One region of the Fictibacillus sp. KU28468 genome, then DNA from elsewhere that is predicted to be linked to it. Evidence: riboswitches for the same ligand, from Rfam matches in the RefSeq annotation. Region 1 holds a riboswitch; the other holds the start of a gene.
The links. A riboswitch is a leader RNA that binds a small molecule or an ion and turns the genes downstream of it on or off. The one in region 1 is predicted to bind S-adenosylmethionine.
Positions count from the first base shown of each region.

Region 1 (3,492 bases):
TTTCAAGATCAATTCCTTTTTTCTTCATTAAAGGTTTAGCTGCTTCAAGAATTTCTGCATGCGGAACATTGGATGCTCCCACAACAATCTTATCATCAGCTAGTTTTTTGTCTTTCCCTCCGTTTGCACCACATGCAGCAAGGGCTGTTGTCAATGCAAGTAAAAGAACGAGTGTAATGATTTTTTTCATGTTGTTCCTCCTGGTTGTGTAATGTAGATTTTAACGTTTATCAAGACGGCGAGTTACATTATCCCCAATAAACTGAATGATAAACACAATGATTAGAATGATAACAGTAGCGACAAATGTAACATCATTTTGCGTACGCTGGAAACCTTCAAGGAACGCCAAATTCCCGAGCCCGCCTGCTCCGACTACCCCCGCCATTGCTGTATAACCGACAAGCGCGATTGAAGTTACCGTAATCCCGGAAACTAATGCAGGAAGGCTTTCAGGGATCAAAACTTTAAAAATAATTTGAGCGTTGCTCGATCCCATCGATTTTGCCGCTTCGATTACACCTTTATCAATCTCGCGAAGTGCTATCTCAACCATCCGGGCATAAAACGGTGCAGCTCCAATAATCAAAGCAGGCAATGCTGCATTGGCGCCAAGCATAGATCCTACTAACAAGAGCGTAAACGGAAGCAATAAAATGATCAGGATAATAAACGGAATGGAACGGAAGATATTTACGATCGCTGAAAAGACAAAATTTAAAAACCGATTCTCCCATAGGTTCCCTTTACCCGTTAAAAATAATGCTAATCCTAAAAGAAGACCTAAAATAAAAGTGGCAAGAACCGCAACAGCTGTCATGTACAGTGTTTGTCCGGTGGCACCCCACATTCCACTCCATTCCACATTCGGAAAAAGACTATTCATATGAGATCACCTCCACTTCTACTTTCTGCCCATTCATATAGGCTACCGCTTCCTGAATTTCGGTATCTGTTCCTTCCAGCTGGATGAACAACGTTCCATATGGCCCGTTTTGTGTTTGTGATACCTTACCCTGCAGGATATTCACCTGAACGTCAAATTTACGGATCACATCTGTAATAACGGGCTGTTCTGCACTTCCTCCAACAAAGGTAAGCTGTACAATTTGGCTCTGAGGTTTTTCAGATGCCAGCTGCTTGATCATGTCTGTCGTTTCTTCTGGCTCTGTTACTTGCTTAACAAAATCTTTTGTAATGGACTCTTTAGGATGTCTGAATACTTCCAAAACCGGCCCTTGTTCCACTATTTTACCGTCTTCCATAACAGCGACCCGATGGCAGATCTTACGGATGACATGCATCTCATGTGTGATAAGAACAATGGTCAAGCCGAGCTTTTGATTGATCTCAACTAATAAATTAAGGATGCTGTCTGTTGTTTTCGGATCAAGGGCTGAAGTCGCCTCATCACAGAGAAGAACTTTAGGGTTATTGGCCAGTGCACGTGCGATCCCGACTCTTTGCTTCTGTCCTCCACTCAATTGGGAAGGATACGATTCTCCGCGGCCCTCTAATCCAACAAGTTTAATCAGTTCATCCACCCGCTTCAGGCGCTCTGCTTTCGGCACACCTGCAATCTCAAGTGGAAATGCAATGTTTTCCCTTACTGTTCTGGACCAAAGCAGATTGAAATGCTGAAATATCATGCTGATTTCCTGCCGAGCTTTTCGAAGCTCGTTGTTACTAAGTTTGGAAAGATTTTTTCCCGCAACGTTAACATCTCCGCTCGTCGGTCTTTCCAGCATGTTCAGCATTCGGATCAGTGTACTTTTACCTGCACCACTGTATCCAATAATCCCGAAAATTTCTCCTTGATCTATAGAAAGATCGACATGGTCAACTGCGTTTACAGCTCCGTCTTTCGTCTGAAAAATCTTTTTTACTGCGTCTAATGTTATCAAGAGACCGGATACCTCACTTTCTGAAAAATAAAAAATGCCCTTCTGCCAGGTCATGAGCAGAAGGGCATAAAAATTTATATGCACCGTCATCTCATCTCCCAAAGCAGTTTGCTTTGCAGGATTTGGCACCTTTTCAAGCAGGAAGCTGCTTAACGGTTGCCGGGTTTCATAGGGCCAGTCCCTCCACCACTCGCGATAAGAACGAATTTGTTATTCGTTATTTAGTTAAAATTTCTTAACACGTTTCGAATTTTAACATCACCTTTATGGAGTGTCAATCCATAACTCCTGTTTTTTTAGATAGAAGGACCCGATTCTTTTGGCTTAGGACTCCAATTTGCATAAAAACAGAAGAGATTCTAACTTAAGCTGTTCCCTGTATGTTCCCGTAAAAGTTACTCTATTTATCCTGATTAAATCGCTCAGACGCTGCCGGCCTTCAAACACCTCATGCAAATCATCCATCCTGCCTGTAAGCATGGATATCCGTTCTGATCCGTTATACTTATTTACGAAGGAAAAACATAATCGTTCTCCGTCAGCCGTCACACCGGGAGTCTCCGTGCCTATCAGCGGCTGAAGGAAGGCCGTTTTTTGAACCTGTTCCTGCCAAAGAACCCAATCCATAAACATCCCCCTTTTAAAAACATGTATATCTTAATGTTCGGGAGATGGTTGGTGTCTTCCTTGATTTTTCCTTCGACAGTTTATTAAACGCAGTGTCGACTTTTAGCCAGCCTTTTTATGTATTTCTTTATTCATTTGTGGCTTTTTATGATTTTTCTGCAGTTCTTTTTTCCAGTACTTTTTTTCAGGCCGATGAACGGGAGAATTTTTCTGCTCTCTTTTTTCAAGCCTTTTCCCCTTATCCCATTTATGGTTTTCATGTTTATTCTTTTCATGAACATGCTGTTTCGGAGCAGTATTCAAATTAGTATTTTTCTTTGCTTGCTTGTTGTACATCGGCTGTTCGTGATGTTGCTTTGAAGAATGTGGTTTTACTTTTTTTGATTCATTTTTTTCTTTATCTTCAGCTTTACGGCCGCTTTTTCGATCTTCGTGCCTTTTGGTTTTTGGGACAGCACGTTTATTGTTTGGTTCTAGCTTGGGTTCAATCCTTTCTTTTTTGACTTCTTTTTTCGCATGTTCTTTTAGAGAAGAACTGCGCAGGGAACTCGTCTTAATCTTTATGGGTTCAAGATTTCTATGATTGCGAAGGATTTTTTCTGAATGGTTTTTTTTATAGCCGGATTCTTCTGGCTCTTCATGTACAGGTTTTATCTTTCTCTTTAGCTCGGTATAAGACATGTTCTTCACTTCATTAAGAGAAATGTTTTTATCTTTTCGTTTAGCATCCAAGTACATCATATATTTTCCAGATGAAACGCCATTCTTTTGGGCAACTTTCCGTTTATTTGTATTAATATTCTTTACCATGATGGCGGCTTTCGAATTATAGATGGATGCATTCCGTTTAATTGAAGATACAGTCTCATCCAATGCAGACAAAAGCTTGTCATTATTTTGGTTCACGATGGTTGTTCCGATCATGACATCCGGGTTTTTCTTCAGATATCCTTTGTTGTCA
Region 1 covers NZ_CP110666.1:1,156,565-1,160,056, reverse strand. The annotation lists gene OKX00_RS05855 (MetQ/NlpA family ABC transporter substrate-binding protein) at 1-190, opposite strand, end outside; gene OKX00_RS05850 (methionine ABC transporter permease) at 221-886, opposite strand; gene OKX00_RS05845 (methionine ABC transporter ATP-binding protein) at 879-1,904, opposite strand; SAM riboswitch class I at 1,993-2,106, opposite strand; gene OKX00_RS05840 (hypothetical protein) at 2,229-2,531, opposite strand; gene OKX00_RS05835 (anti-sigma factor domain-containing protein) at 2,634-3,492, opposite strand, start outside.

Region 2 (3,492 bases), 1.2 Mb from region 1:
AAAATGAATTTCCGAAAACAAAACTGGGAGCTGTTACTTCTGCATCAACGTTCTTCCGTTCAATTGGCGGTACGATTGGTATCACTGTTCTAAATGTAGTGATGAACCATTCCTTAGAAACAAAAATGAAAGATGTAGTGAGTGGACAAACGAACCCAATGCTTCAAGGGATCTTTCAAAAGTTAGCAGACAAAACAGATGCATTGTTCAGCATTTTAATCCATCCAGATCTTCTTAAATTGCCTGATACAATTAAAGATACCGTTATTCATTCTATACAGACCGCATGGAGTGATTCTTTTACCACTGTATTTTTAACAGGCTTGATTTTTATTGGAGCGGGTATTTTGGTCGCTTTATCCGTCGGCGGCGGAAGAATTAGCCGGGAGCGCCCTGAACAGCATACGCCTTCTAATCAGACGGCGGTTATTGAAAAACCAGCTGTTGAATAGTGATAAATAAAGACATGAGGATGATATCCTCATGTCTTTATTGTTTCTCTCATAAATTCCTTGAGCAAGTTCCCCCACTTATCAAATTCTGTCAGAAATCCATCATGCCCAAACATGGTGGATACCTCAAGATATTTTGCTCTTTTATTTGCAGCTTGAACATCTTTTACAAACTGTTCCATTAAATCAGAAGGATAGAGCAAATCACCAGTGAAACCAACACAAAGCATTTGAGCCTTATAGCTCTGGGAAGCAGCCACTACTCCTCCCCTTTCTCTGCCGATATCGTGAGTATCCATCGCTTTCAATAGTGTTAAGTAACTGTTGGCATCAAAACGGTCCGCTAATTTATCCGCTTGGTATTGAAGATAGGATTCAACTGAAAAGGCTGCATTCTCATGAATGGTTTCCCAATTCTCAGTTTGTTTTCGCTGAAATCGATGATTGAACAATGCTCCCGAACGATAAGTGAGCATACCGATCATCCGAGCAATGCCAAGCCCTTTCCTTGGTGTATTTTCTTTACCGTACTGTCCATTATTCCATAAGGGATCACTTAGGATGGCCGTTCTTCCCGCTGCATTGAAACCTATCGCATAATCACTTAGAAAAGGGGTTACGGCAATCGGGATCAGACGCTCCATAAAATCAGGATACATCAGTCCCCACTCTAATACCTGCATGCCGCCTAACGATCCGCCGATCACTGCCTCTAGACGTCCCAAGCCGAGTACGTCCAAAAGTTTCTTTTGGGCCTGCACCATGTCTCTGATTGTTATCAATGGAAATTCAGCTCCGTAAGGACTTCCAGTAACGGGATTGACCGAGAGTGGTCCTGTTGATCCGTCACACCCTCCCAATACATTTGAAGTAATCACCTGGTATTTCTCCAAATCAATATACTGCCCATTTCCCAAAAGACCTGCCCACCAGCCTTCTCCCATCTCACTGTTTAACGTATAATGATTACCTGTAAGCGCATGGCATACGAAAATGGCAGGTGCATTTGCTGCGCCGATTCGCTGGTATGCGATATGGACATCTTTCAGCTCTTTTCCAGACTCTAACGTAAGTTCTCCTATTGCTGCCGTATCATTTACAGCAGATAATTGTGTATTTGCCAACAGATATCCCCCCATTTATTCAACAAAAAACACCTCTCTAAAAGATTCAGAGAGGTGCAATTATCCGCTTGGGCTTGACCTTCTCTTATCTCTCAAAGCCTTCTGCCTTGCAGGATTTGGCACCTGTTCAGAAATAATCTGCAGGTTGCCGGGTATCATCGGGCCAGTCCCTCCACCACTCTTGATAAGAGTCAATTATGAATTTTTCAAATACTTTAATACGTTCAAAAATACCTTACTCCTATAGGTTTGTCAAATGGAATTTGGAGGTTGGGTACAAATGTTACGATTATGTTTGCCTCTCTTATATATAGGGAATGAATTTATATAAGTTTACAAAAAAGGGGTGATTTTTATGCCTTATTACGAAAAAATCCTTGTTGGTGTGGATGGATCGGAATCTTCGGAGGTTGCCTTTTACAGAGCTATAGAAATTACGAAAGAATATCATGCGCAATTGCTAATTGTTCATATTTCTGAGGAAAAAATCCCTACTGCTCCATTAGACGCAGGTGCAGTTAACATCGAGTTGAGCCGTGATAAGAGTTTCAGTGAATCCCTTCTTGAAGATTATGATGAAATGGCAAGGAAACATGGATTAAAACATGTTAAAACCTTATCCAATTACGGAACTCCAAAAACAGAAATCCTTTCTTTTGCTTCCATGCATGAAGCAGATTTAATTGTCTGCGGTGCAACCGGGTTAAACGCTATGGAACGCATTTTTATCGGCAGTGTTTCACAATATATCACTAGGCATGCCACTTGTGATGTTCTCATTGCCCGGAACAGCCAAAAAATCGAATCATCGGGTCTTAGCATAAAGAGCTCAAGTGAACGATAATAAAGCCTCAGACCTTTCTTTCTATGGCCTGAGGCTTTAATTTACTTGCTGAATGTATGGTTGCCGATTACTATATTGACAGGCTTTGTATCGAGCCAACGGCTTACCGCTGTCGTTTTATTATAGAAAAACAGCGATCCATTCGTATTGTCATAACCGGATAATGCTTTATCAACAGCTTTTTCTGATGAAGGTGAAGGCTTTTTCAGTTTGTTTTCCATGACAGGCTGAAACTGCCCTTTGTCGTAGATAACCCCTTTGATCGTATCCGGAAAGCTATCAGCCTTTACTCGGTTCAAGACAACAGCAGCAACTGCAGCTTTACCTTCAAAACTTTCACCCATTGCTTCGGCTTCGACAAGAGAAGCGAGAAGTCTTTTATCTTCTGAAGATGCTTTCACTTGATGTTCACTTACCCCTTTAACTGCCGGTATGTTTAATTGCTGGCCAGGTCTTATCATATTTCCGTCTAAATTGTTGTCTTTTTTGATACTTTCATAAGATACGTTATAAGACTGACCAAGCTTCCAAAGAGTATCCCCTTCCTTTACCGTATGTGCACTTGCATTTGTTCCTCCTGCTATAGATAGCCCAATGGCTGTTATTCCCGTAATTAAACCAATCTTTTTAAACATAAATTTATACCTCCTGGATCTTTGTGTTTTCGTCAAAAGTAAAAGGACGATTTCTGATCACCCTTTTGTTGTTGCGAACTAACGAAGCCCCTAGGAGTTATGTTTCGGATATATGATATTTTTTGTGACCATTGACCGATTTTCCTTCAGAGCACATGAGCGATAAGTGGCTCCAATATACTATAGATAACCCCATTTAATTCGGCAGGAGGATGATAACTTGCTATTCCTTACTAAGATTGAAAAACTCTTCACTCCGCTCGTTCAACCTACCTCACAGGAATTGCTTGATGCTATCCATAAACTGCAAGCTAGTGTAAAGGACGCCGGCCCTTTTATCAGGGATCCAGAAAACAAACCCTATGGCAGGAAATTAATTTATAAGAGTGATCACGTAGAAATTCTCGTTATGCATTGGGCTTCTGCCCTGGATTGCT
Region 2 covers NZ_CP110666.1:2,338,808-2,342,299, forward strand. The annotation lists gene OKX00_RS12065 (MDR family MFS transporter) at 1-452, shown strand, start outside; gene metX (homoserine O-acetyltransferase MetX) at 482-1,576, opposite strand; SAM riboswitch class I at 1,659-1,767, opposite strand; gene OKX00_RS12075 (universal stress protein) at 1,932-2,420, shown strand; gene OKX00_RS12080 (cell wall hydrolase) at 2,462-3,055, opposite strand; gene OKX00_RS12085 (cysteine dioxygenase) at 3,276-3,492, shown strand, end outside.
Region 2: linked by a shared signal. The riboswitch ahead of metX (homoserine O-acetyltransferase MetX) and the one ahead of OKX00_RS05845 (methionine ABC transporter ATP-binding protein) in region 1 are both predicted to bind S-adenosylmethionine.